DNA from 2 places in the uncultured Pigmentiphaga sp. genome. Region 2 is predicted to be linked to the other one. Evidence: predicted binding sites of a transcription regulator. Region 2 holds the regulator's gene; the other holds the start of a gene.
The links. The regulator HrcA, encoded in region 2, represses chaperone genes, less so after heat shock. The targets are predictions, from matches to a motif close to TTAGCACTCNNNNNNNNNGAGTGCTAA.

Region 1 (5,771 bases), on a different contig from region 2:
GCCTGCAGGGGCCTTCGCACGCATTGCTGGCCATGCTGGCGGTACAGCTGCTGACGGGCCTGACCAGCATTTTCCTGCAATGGCCTATAGTGATCGCCGTCCTGCACAATGGCGGCGCCGCCGTCCTGACCCTTTTGTGCGTTACGCTTCTGGTCAGGTTGTCGCGGGTCCCGGGCGCGTCTGCGGCCCAGCCGCGTTCGTCTTGAGGTTACGGGTTTTTCCATGGATGGTGTCAGGGTGTCTACCGTCGGTCTGCGTCTTCGGCAATATTGGGTGCTCACCAAACCCAGGGTGACGCAGCTGGCCGTGTTCTGCGCGGTGATCGGCATGTTTCTGGCGACGCCCACGGTACCGCCCTGGCGTACCGTGATCGCGGCGACGATCGGCATATGGCTGCTCGCGGCGGCTGCGTTCGCCATCAATTGCCTGATCGAAGAGCAGGTCGACGCCCGGATGGCGCGGACGGCGCACCGGCCCACGGCCCGGGGCGACATCGGCGCCCTGCAGATCATCGTGATGTCAGGCGTGGTAGGCGGGTTGGGCATGCTGGTGCTCTATACCCTCGTCAACCCGCTTACCATGTGGCTGACCTTCTTCACCTTCGTCGGCTACGCCATCATCTATACCGTCATCCTGAAGCCGCGCACGCCGCAGAACATCGTCATCGGCGGGCTGTCGGGCGCCATGCCTCCTGCGCTGGGGTGGGCGGCGGTGGCCAATAGCGTGCCGGCCGAGGCCTGGCTGCTGGTGCTGATCATCTTCATCTGGACGCCGCCGCATTTCTGGGCGTTGGCCCTTTATCGCAAGAAAGACTACGAGAACGCCGGCCTGCCCATGCTGCCGGTCACCCACGGCCAGCAAATCACGCGGCTGCACATCCTGCTGTATTCGGTGGCCCTGTTCGCGACGACGCTGCTGCCTTTCGTCATCCGCATGAGCGGGGTGGTTTACCTCGCATGCGCCGTGGCCTTGGGCGCGGTCTTCGTCGGGTACGCGTGGAAGCTTTACCGAGCGTACAGCGATGAGCTGGCGCGCAAGCTGTTCAAGTTTTCTGTCCTATACCTGGCCCTGTTGTTTGCGGCGCTGCTGGTCGATCACTGGGTGTAAGGAGCCTTACGGCGCCCATGTGTGCCCGTCCCGTCGCCGGCGTGGCGGCGGATGGGTTTTTCTCCAAAGGTTCGCGATGGTTGCCGATTTTTCCGTTTTTCGACGATTTTTCCTGCGCGCCGGCGTCGCCGCCGTGGCTTCGTTGGCGCTCGCCGCTTGTGAAAAAGCACCCTCGTTCCATAGCACCGACGTCAGCGGCGCAGACCTTGGTGCCGATTTGTCGCTGCCCGATTTCGACGGCCGTCCCCGTGCCCTCCAGGACTTCAAAGGCAAGGTACTGGTGGTGTTCTTCGGCTTCGTGCAGTGCCCCGACGTGTGTCCCACGACGCTGGCCGACCTGGCGCAGGTGAAGGCGCAGCTCGGTCCGGACGGGGATCGTCTGCAGGTCGTGTTCGTCACGGTCGACCCGGAGCGCGACACGCCGGAAATCCTGAAGGCGTATGTGACCCAGTTCGACCCCAGCTTCTTGGGCCTGCGGGGCGATCCCGAGGCTACCGCCCGCGTGGCCAAATCCTTCCGCGTGTTCTATGCCAAGGTGCCCGGCAAGGAACCCGGCTCCTACACCATGGACCATACCGCGGGCATCTACATCTATGACCCGGAAGGCCGGCTGCGCCTTTTGGCCCGCCACAATACCGGCGTGGACGCGCTCGCGAGCGATATCAAGCAATTGTTGTGAGGATAAAAAAACGGGACACCGTGAGGTGTCCCGTCAACCTATCCGCCTCAGATGGGGGAGGGAGGAGAAAAACGAGGCGGATGCATCGGTTGGTATCGGCGAGGCCGACAGGAATGCCGACGGCGGGGGGAGCCCGGCATTCCGACACGCAAGGCGTTGCACCAAGCGCGTCCCACCTGATGGTTAGGCTAGGCTGGGCGCTGGAAGTTCAATGCGTGCGGCGTATTGTCGGTAAATTTCCGCCAGATGCGTAACGGAATGTGACGCGCCTGGCGGCGGCCAAAAAAAGGCGGCTAGGCATAGGCCCGCCGCCCCGGGGTGCCGCAATGCGCGGTCAGGCGTAGGCGGCGAGGGCCCCCCGCATCTTGGTCATCGCGCGTGCTTCGATCTGGCGGATCCGTTCTGCCGAGACGCCGAACTCGTCGGCCAACTCCTGCAGGGTCGCACCGCCTTCGTCCTTCAGCCACCGTGCTTCGATGATGCGGCGGGAGCGTTCGTCCAAGCTTTCCAGCGCCTGTTGCAGGCCGTGGCCGTGTAGTTCGTCACGGCGGCGCTCTTCCAGGATGGTGCTCGGCTCGTGCTGGCCTTCATCCGACAGGTAAGCAATCGGCGCGAACTCCGCTTCGCTGTCATCGGTCCGGGCTTCGAGCGCCATGTCCTGGCCGGAGAGCCGGACTTCCATTTCCGCCACGTCTTGCGGCCGAACGTTCAGGCTGGTGGCGATTTCTTCCACCTGCTCGGGCGTCAGGGCGTGGTTGTCCGATTTCAGGCTGCGCAGGTTGAAGAAAAGCTTGCGCTGGGCCTTGGTGGTCGCCACCTTGACCAAGCGCCAGTTCTTGAGGATGTATTCATGGATCTCAGCCTTGATCCAGTGAATCGCAAACGACACCAGCCGCACCCCGCGGGTGGGGTCGAAGCGCTTGACGGCCTTCATCAAGCCGACGTTGCCCTCTTGGATGAGGTCGGCATGTGGCAGCCCGTAGCCCAGGTACTGCCGGGCAATGGCCACGACCAGGCGCAGGTGCGACAGCACCAGTTCGCGGGCGGCGTTCAGATCCTGCTTTTGTTGGTAGCGCTGGGCCAGCTCGTATTCCTGCTCGGCGGTGAGCACCGGCAGGCGGTTGACGGCGCCGATATAAGCTTCGATCGTACCAAGCGCGCCGGGGTTGGCGATGGCGAGCGCCAGCGCACCGGGGCCGCTTGTGGCGGGCACGAGAGCGTTGGACTGATTCGACGAACGTTTCATAAACGGCTTACCTCCATATCTGAAGGTTAGCACTCTGGGCTAAAGAGTGCTAATCGGTCTTTTTGATCGCGTCGATTGACGGGGTTGATGACGCTGCAGTGCAGCAGGCCGGACGGCGCCCAGGCGAAGCGTTCAAGTGTCGCGCCCGGCGCCGGGCCCCGACGCGACCCAATCGTGATCTCCATGCTGCATAGACCGCGAAATCGGCGTATCGTTCGCGGAAATCCAGCAATTCCCATCCCCGCGCGTAATGCGTCCCTAATTTAATATGGCCCGCCTTCCCCGTTTGTATGCCCCTGACCTTCCCCACCTGGCCCAGGCCCGGTTCGCCGTGCCGTTGTCGGCGGGGGGTGAGGGCGGGGCCATGTTGGATCAAGTCATTGCTTGGCTGACCGGCGATGCGCGCCATTACAGCGTGGCACTCCATGGGTGGACGCTCACTTTCGACCAACTTGTGATCCTGGCGACACCTTCGGGGCCGAACGGGATCTCCAGCCTGATCCAGTCGCTTGGGCGCCGGCTGGCGGCGAGGCTCCAGATTGGGCGGGTGTTCGCCGGGCGCTTCCGGTCCACCCTGGTCGAGCCCGGCGCCTGGGTGCTGCCCAGCCTCGTCTGGCTCGAAACCATTCCAGTGCGGCAGGGGCTGGCGGCTGACGCCGAGCTTTGGCGCTGGTCCTCGGCGCCCGCCCACATGGGGGCCGCCCCGGCCGGGGCGTTGCAGGACCATATGGATTATTGGAGGTGCGGCAATACGCCGTTTGATCGCCAGGCCAACTATCGTGCCCTGGTGCTGGAGGGGCTGCCGGGGGCCAAGATGGCCCAGATCGAACAGGCCCTCTACGGCCAATGGGCATTGGGCGGGCTGGCGTTCGTGCAGGGCCTGGCGGGCATCAGTAGCCGTCGGCCGGTCGCCGGCAAGCGCGGTCGGCCCCGCAAGCAGCCCGCGGACCGCGGACGTGGCGCAGATCCGCACGATAGTGGTGCGTCCCCAATTTAATTTTGCTGTTTCGGGCCCCTAAAAATAATTGGGGACGCTCCCCTTTTTATTTTTCTTGCGCAGGGTGGTGCGCCGCAGTATTGTCAGGAACCCGCGGCGTGCCTGCGTGCGCGCGCCGCCATTTCGATGTCCCAGTACCCGGGTTCGTCCTCGGCGAATCCCCCAGCGGAGCGCACCATGCCCCAATCCAGCCAGGAACTCCATTCGGCCCCGGCGCCGCAAACGGCCGTCATCGACGCCTCCCGCATCGGCCTGCCCGCGCCTGGCCAAGCGCCCAAGGCCCAGGGCTTGTACAACCCGGCCAACGAACACGACGCCTGTGGCGTGGGCTTCGTCGCCCACATCAAGGGCAAAAAGAGCCACTCCATCATCCAGCAAGGCCTCAAGATCCTCGAGAACCTGGACCACCGCGGCGCGGTGGGGGCCGATCCGCTGATGGGCGACGGGGCCGGCATCCTGATCCAGATCCCCGACCAGCTCTACCGTGAGGAAATGGCGGCCCAGGGCGTCGAGCTGCCCGCGCCTGGCGAGTATGGCGTCGCCATGGTTTTCCTGCCGCAGGAGATGGGCTCGCGCCTCGCCTGTGAGGCCGAACTGGAGCGCGCCGTGCGCGCCGAAGGGCAGGTCGTGCTGGGCTGGCGCGACGTGCCCATCGACAAAGACATGCCGATGTCGCCCAAGGTCAAGCAGATGGAGCCGGTCATCCGCCAGCTTTTCATCGGCCGCAGTGGCGACGTCATGGTGCCGGACGCCCTGGAGCGCAAGCTGTACGTCATCCGCAAGATGGCTTCGCACGCGATCCAGAAGATGCAGCTCAAGCACGGCAAGGAATATTTCGTCCCGTCCATTTCCACCCGCACGGTGGTCTACAAGGGCCTGCTGCTGGCCGACCAGGTCGGCCGCTACTATCGCGACCTGGCAGACCCCCGCGCCGTGACGGCGCTGGCGCTGGTGCACCAGCGCTTCTCCACCAACACCTTCCCGGCCTGGCCGCTGGCCCATCCGTACCGCCTCATCGCCCACAACGGCGAGATCAACACGGTCAAGGGCAACTTCAACTGGCTGCGCGCGCGCGAAGGCGTGATGCAGTCGCCGGTGCTGGGCGAGGATCTCAAGAAGCTGTACCCCATCGTCTACGAAGGGCAGTCCGATACGGCCACCTTCGACAACTGCCTCGAGCTGCTGGTCATGGCGGGCTACCCCATCGCGCACGCGATGATGATGATGATCCCCGAGGCGTGGGAGCAGCACGCCGAGATGGACGAAGCCCGCCGCGCCTTCTATGAATATCACGCCGCCATGATGGAGCCGTGGGACGGCCCGGCGGCCATCGCCTTCACCGACGGCCGCCAGATTGGCGCCACGCTCGACCGCAACGGCCTGCGGCCGGCACGCTACATCGTCACTGACGACGATCTCGTCATCATGGCGTCGGAATCCGGCGTACTGCCCGTTCCCCAGAGCAAGATCGTCAAGAAATGGCGCCTGCAGCCGGGCAAGATGTTCCTCATCGACCTGGAACTGGGCCGCATCATCGACGACAAGGAGCTCAAGGATCAGCTCGCCAACAGCAAGCCTTACCGCCAGTGGATCGAGCGCATCCGCATCAAGCTCGATACGCTGCCCGAGCCGGCGAAGGAAGAAATCGAGGAAAGCCGTTCCCCAGTGCCCATGCTGGACCGCCAGCAGGCCTTTGGCTGGACGCAGGAAGACTATAAGTTCATCCTTCGGCCCATGGCCAC
Region 2 (5,771 bases):
GGCCTGGAGTTCGTCCCATTCACCGGGCTTGAGCGCCAGGCGGCCCAGTTCGTCCGCCTGCCACTGCAGGCGCTCGCGCTCCTGGGCCAGCATGGCGGCGTTCCGCTCGACTTCCTCCAGCTTGCGTTCCAGTTCGCGCCAGGCTTTCCAGGCCTCGGCCACCGCGCGGCGCATGTCGCCGTGCCCGCCGTGGTCGTCGAGCATGTCGCGCTGGAAATGCGGCTTGAGCAGGCTCTGGTGGGCGTGCTGGCCGTGGATGTCGACCAGCCGCTCGCCCAACTCGCGCAACTGGGTGAGGGTGGCAGGCACGCCGTTGATGTAGCCCCGGCTGCGGCCCTGGGCGTCGACCACGCGGCGTAGCACCAGGCTTTCGGTATCCAGCTCGCGCTCGGCCAGCCAGTCGCGCAGCGATGCGGGTACGTCGAATACCGCGCTGACTTCGGCGCGGCTCGCGCCTTCCCGCAGCACCGAGGCGTCGGCCCGTTCGCCCAGGGCCAGGGCCAGGGCGTCGATCAGGATGGATTTGCCCGCGCCAGTCTCGCCAGAAAAAACGGTGAAGCCCGGGCCGAATTCGACTTCGGTGTGGTCGACGATCACGAAATCGCTGATGTGCAGGGCGCGCAGCATACGGATGAAGCCGGAAGAGGGACGGGGCAGGGTTAGTCGATTGCAGTGCCCGAGATCTGGTTCCAGTGCAGCTTGCGCCGCAAGGTGGAAAAATAACTGTATCCGGCCGGATGCAGGAAGCGGATCGTATGTTCGGCGCGTCTCACCAGGACGCGATCGCCTTCCTGGAGCGAGGACCAGCTTTGCATGTCGAAGTGGACGCTCGCGCTTTCGTCCCGGCCGCCCGGGGAGCGCGTCAGCGTGATTTCGATGGTGCAGTCGTCCGGGATGGCGATGGGCCGGTTCGAGAGGGCCTGCGGGGCCACCGGCACCAGCACCAGCCCGCGCAGGGCCGGGTGCAGGATGGGGCCGTTGGCCGAGAGCGCGTAGGCCGTCGAGCCGGTGGGCGTGGCGATGATGAGCCCGTCGGCGCGCTGCTTCGACATATATAGGCCGTCGACCTGCACCGTGACTTCCACCATGCCGCCCAGCCCGGCCCGGCTCAGGACCACGTCGTTCAGCGCCAATGCCGAGACCAGCGTGGTATCGCCGCGGATCACGCTGGAGGCGAGCAGGGTGCGGGTCTCGGATTCGTATTCGCCGTTCAGCATGCCTGCCACGGCGGTACAGGCGTCTTCGAGCGGGATGTCGGTGATGAAGCCGAGCCGGCCATGGTTGATGCCTACGACGGGCACGTCCCAGGGCGCCAGCTGGCGCGCCACGCCGAGCATGGTGCCGTCCCCGCCCATGACAATGGCGAGCGAGGCGCGCTGCCCGATCTCTTCCACGGTTGCGGCAGGATATTCATCGACGCCGATGTTGGCAGCGGTGTCTTTTTCGAACAAGACCTCGCGGCCGGCCTCGCGCAGCATCTGCGCGACGGCGCGCAGCGGGGCGGCAATGCCGGTGTCGTGATATTTGCCAACCAGGGCGACGATGGGAAAATGCATGCGTCCATTATATGGGCGGAAGAATGCGGCATTGAACAAAATCCGTCCCGTTCCGGCCGTTTCGACGGGGACGGCGCACACCCTACGGGGTAAAATAGGCTTATGGACGATCGCGCACGTGCGTTGTTGAAAGCTCTCATCGAGCGTTACATTAGTGACGGACAGCCTGTCGGCTCGCGTACGCTTTCCAAGGTCTTCGACCTCTCTCCGGCCACCATCCGCAACGTGATGGCCGACCTCGAAGAGCATGGCTTGATCCACAGCCCGCACACGTCGGCCGGGCGGGTGCCCACGCCGCGCGGCTACCGCATGTTCGTGGATTCGCTGCTTACCGTGCAGCCGTACGAGGTGTCGGAGGCGTCCCATATCCAGAACATGCTGCCTTCGGCGGAACCGCAGCGCGTCATCGCGGCGGCCGCCTCGCTGCTGTCCAACCTCACGCATTTCGCCGGCGTGGTCATGGCGCCCAAGCGCAGCCAAGTCTTCCGCCAGATCGAATTCATCCGGCTTTCGGAGCGGCGCGTCCTGCTGATCATCGTGACGCCCGAAGGCGACGTGCAGAACCGCATCCTGTCGGTGCAGCGCGATTACTCGTCGTCGGAGCTCACTGAGGCCGCTAATTTCTTCAACCAGCATTTCAGCGGCAAGTCCTTCGACGACGCCCGGCAATTGCTGCAGAAAGAGCTGAGCCGGCTGCGGGACGACATCTCCAAGCTCATGGCGCAGGCGGTGGATGCCAGCGTCGAGGCGGCAAGCGAAAACGAAGGCGTGGTGATTTCCGGCGAGCTGAACCTGCTTGGCGTCTCGGACCTGGCCTCCGACATGGACAAGCTGCGCAAGATGTTCGAGCTCTTCGAGAAAAAGACGGACCTCATGCAGCTTTTCGACATGTCCAGCCGCGCCCAGGGGGTGCAGATCTACATCGGCGGGGATTCCCAGCTGGTGCCGATGGAAGAAGTCAGCATCATTACCGCCCCCTACGGCGTGGACGGCAAGGTCGTCGGGACGGTAGGGGTGATCGGCCCGACGCGAATGTCGTATGAGCGCGTCATTCCCATCGTCGACATTACGGCCCGCCTGTTGTCGAACGCCTTGAGCCATTGCTAACCCTCGCCTGCGCGACACACCGGAAAGCCTTTCATGCGCTTCCTTCCCGAGCCCTCGGCGCCAGCCGGCCACCCTACCCGTACCGGCTTGCTCCTGGTCAACCTGGGCTCGCCGGACGCGCCCGCCCCGGCCGCGGTGCGCCGCTACCTGGCCGAATTCCTCTCGGATCCGCGCGTGGTCGAACTCCCGCGCTTCCTCTGGCTGCCCATCCTGTACGGCATCGTCCTGACCTTGCGCCCCCGGGAGGCGGCACGGCGCTATGCCTCGATATGGATGCCCGAAGGCTCTCCGCTAATGGTGTGGAGCCGGCGCCAGGGCGAGCGGCTGCGGGGCGAGCTCTCGGGCCGGGGCCTGGACGTGGAGGTGGCGCTTGCCATGCGCTACGGGATTCCGTCGCTGGCCGACGGCATCGGCGCCCTGCGTGCCGCGGGGTGCGAGCGCATCCTCGTACTGCCGCTTTATCCGCAATATGCGGCCAGCACCACGGCTGCGGTCGTCGACGGGGTGGGCGCGCGCCTTGCCTGCCTGCGCAACGTGCCCGAAATCCGCTACGTGCGGGACTTCCATGACGATCCCGGCTACATCGGCGCCATGGCCTCCCGCATCCGCGAATTTTGGGAACGGGAGGGGCGGGGGCAGAAGCTGGTGTTGAGTTTCCATGGCGTGCCCAAGCGCTGCGCGGAGCTCGGAGACCCTTACCACGACCAGTGCCTGCGCACCGGCCGCCTGCTGGCCGAGGAGCTTGGGCTGGCCGCCGGGGAGGCAGAGGTGACGTTCCAGAGCCGCTTCGGCGCCGCCGAATGGCTGCAGCCGTATACCGAACCCAGGCTCAAGGAGTTGGCCCAGGCCGGCGTGGCCGACGTGGACGTGTTCTGCCCGGGCTTCGTCGCCGACTGCATCGAAACCTTGGAAGAGATCGCGGTGCAGGCCAAAGAGGCTTTCGTCGCCGCCGGCGGACGCCAGCTCCGCTACATTCCCGCCCTGAACGACTTCGGTCCCTGGGTCGCTGCCCTGGCCGACTTGGCGGAACGGCACCTGCAGGGTTGGGTGGGGCGAAGGCCCGGGCGGCCTCTTGACCGTGCAATGCATGCACAGGATGGAAATGGAAGAACTACGAATCGATAAGTGGCTTTGGGCGGCCCGGTTTTATAAGACCCGGTCGCTCGCCCAGGCGGCCGTCGAGGCGGGGCAGGTCAAAGTGGGCGGGGATCGGGTCAAGCCGTCCCGGTCCGTGCGGCCCGGGGACATCCTGCAGATCCGCGCGGGCGAGCAGGACTGGGAAGTCCTGGTGCGGGGCTTGTCTGCGCAGCGGGGGCCGGCGGTATTCGCCCGCACGCTCTACGACGAGACGCCGCAAGGGCTCAAGCGCCGGCTCGAAGCGCTGGAGCTGCGCAAGCAGAATGTCGATCCGTCCGCCCACATCAAGGGCCGCCCCACCAAGCACGACCGGCGCCAGCTCGAAAAACTCAAATCCTTTTCGCCGCACTGAGCGGGAGCCGCCACGTTTGCGCGCGGGGCAGGAGGGCTCCCGCGCGGGCGGGGTTTTTTCGCTTGAGGGTATATTCCCCCTCTTGAAATAGGGGCGTTCATCCCCACCTTGCGCATAGTATCTCAACAAGTCCCTGATTTAATTGGTTTTTTATGGAGGCATCAATGTCGGCTGAGCAAAAGCCTGGCGACCAACCCATTCCGGAACCGGATCAGCCCGTGACGGATGCTGCGACGCAGCAAACCCAAGACCCGGTCCAGGAGCCCGCGCAGGAGGATCCGGTCGCCGAGCTGCAAGCCCAATTGGCCGCTGCCCAGGCGCAGGCCAAGGAGCATTACGATGCCATGCTGCGGGCGGTGGCCGAGGCCGACAACGTGCGGCGTCGCGCCCAGGAGGAAGTGGCCAAGGCGCAGAAGTTCGGCATCGAGTCCTTTGCCGAGAGCCTGCTGCCGGTCAGGGACAGTCTGGAGGCCGCGCTGGCCCAGGAAAACCAGTCCCTGGAGTCCCTGCGCGAAGGCGTGGAAGTGACGCTCAAGCAGCTGACCGGCGCGTTCGAGCGCAACAAGCTGATGGAGATCGCTCCCGTCCCCGGGGACAAATTCAACCCCCATCACCATCAGGCCATCGCCTCGGTGCCGTCGGATGAGCCGGCCAATACCATCGTCCAGACGCTGCAAAAGGGTTACATGATCGTGGATCGGGTGCTGCGCCCGGCGTTGGTGACGGTCGCTGCGCCGAAGTGAGGTATGCGGGTCCGCCGCGATTGAACGATGTCATCGCAGGCATTGAAATCACGAAGAATCCCCCAATTTATTCACCAGTCAAGAAAATTCTCCGATTTTCAGGAATAGGATCATGGGCAAAATCATAGGCATCGACCTGGGTACCACCAACAGCTGCGTGGCAGTCATGGAAGGTACGCAGGTCAAGATCATCGAGAACGCCGAAGGCGCCCGCACCACTCCCTCCATCGTCGCCTACATGGAAGATGGCGAGATCCTCGTGGGCGCGCCGGCCAAGCGCCAGGCGGTCACCAACCCCAAGAACACGCTGTACGCGGTCAAGCGCTTGATCGGTCGCCGGTTCGAAGAAGACGAGGTGCAGAAGGACATCCACCTGATGCCTTACTCCATCGTCAAGGCCGACAACGGCGACGCCTGGGTGCAAGTGCGCGACAAGAAGCTGGCGCCGCCCCAGATCTCGGCCGAAGTGCTGCGCAAGATGAAGAAGACCGCCGAGGATTATCTGGGCGAGGAAGTGACCGAGGCCGTGATCACGGTTCCGGCCTACTTCAACGACAGCCAGCGCCAGGCGACCAAGGATGCCGGCCGCATCGCGGGCTTGGAGGTCAAGCGCATCATCAACGAGCCGACCGCGGCTGCGCTCGCATTCGGCCTGGACAAGACCGACAAGGGCGACCGCAAGATTGCCGTGTATGACCTGGGCGGCGGTACGTTCGACATTTCGATCATTGAAATCGCGGACGTCGACGGCGAAAAGCAGTTCGAGGTGTTGTCCACCAACGGCGACACTTTCCTGGGCGGCGAAGACTTCGACCAGGTGCTGATCAACTACATCATCGCCGAGTTCAAGAAAGAGCAAGGCACGGACCTCTCGAA

Region 1: a site for HrcA is predicted at 3,059-3,085, ahead of rpoH (RNA polymerase sigma factor RpoH). Genes of this name have one in related genera too.

Annotation. Positions count from the first base shown of each region.
Region 1 covers NZ_CALFCW010000048.1:42,131-47,901, reverse strand. Annotated here, with positions in the region: gene Q0319_RS13060 (COX15/CtaA family protein) at 1-206, shown strand, start outside; gene cyoE (heme o synthase) at 238-1,107, shown strand; gene Q0319_RS13050 (SCO family protein) at 1,184-1,786, shown strand; gene rpoH (RNA polymerase sigma factor RpoH) at 2,121-3,032, opposite strand; gene Q0319_RS13040 (hypothetical protein) at 3,301-4,029, shown strand; gene Q0319_RS13035 (glutamate synthase-related protein) at 4,207-5,771, shown strand, end outside.
Region 2 covers NZ_CALFCW010000069.1:82,629-88,399, forward strand. Annotated here, with positions in the region: gene recN (DNA repair protein RecN) at 1-627, opposite strand, end outside; gene Q0319_RS16545 (NAD kinase) at 660-1,556, opposite strand; gene hrcA (heat-inducible transcriptional repressor HrcA) at 1,659-2,663, shown strand; gene hemH (ferrochelatase) at 2,697-3,788, shown strand; gene Q0319_RS16560 (S4 domain-containing protein) at 3,766-4,152, shown strand; gene grpE (nucleotide exchange factor GrpE) at 4,317-4,895, shown strand; gene dnaK (molecular chaperone DnaK) at 5,008-5,771, shown strand, end outside.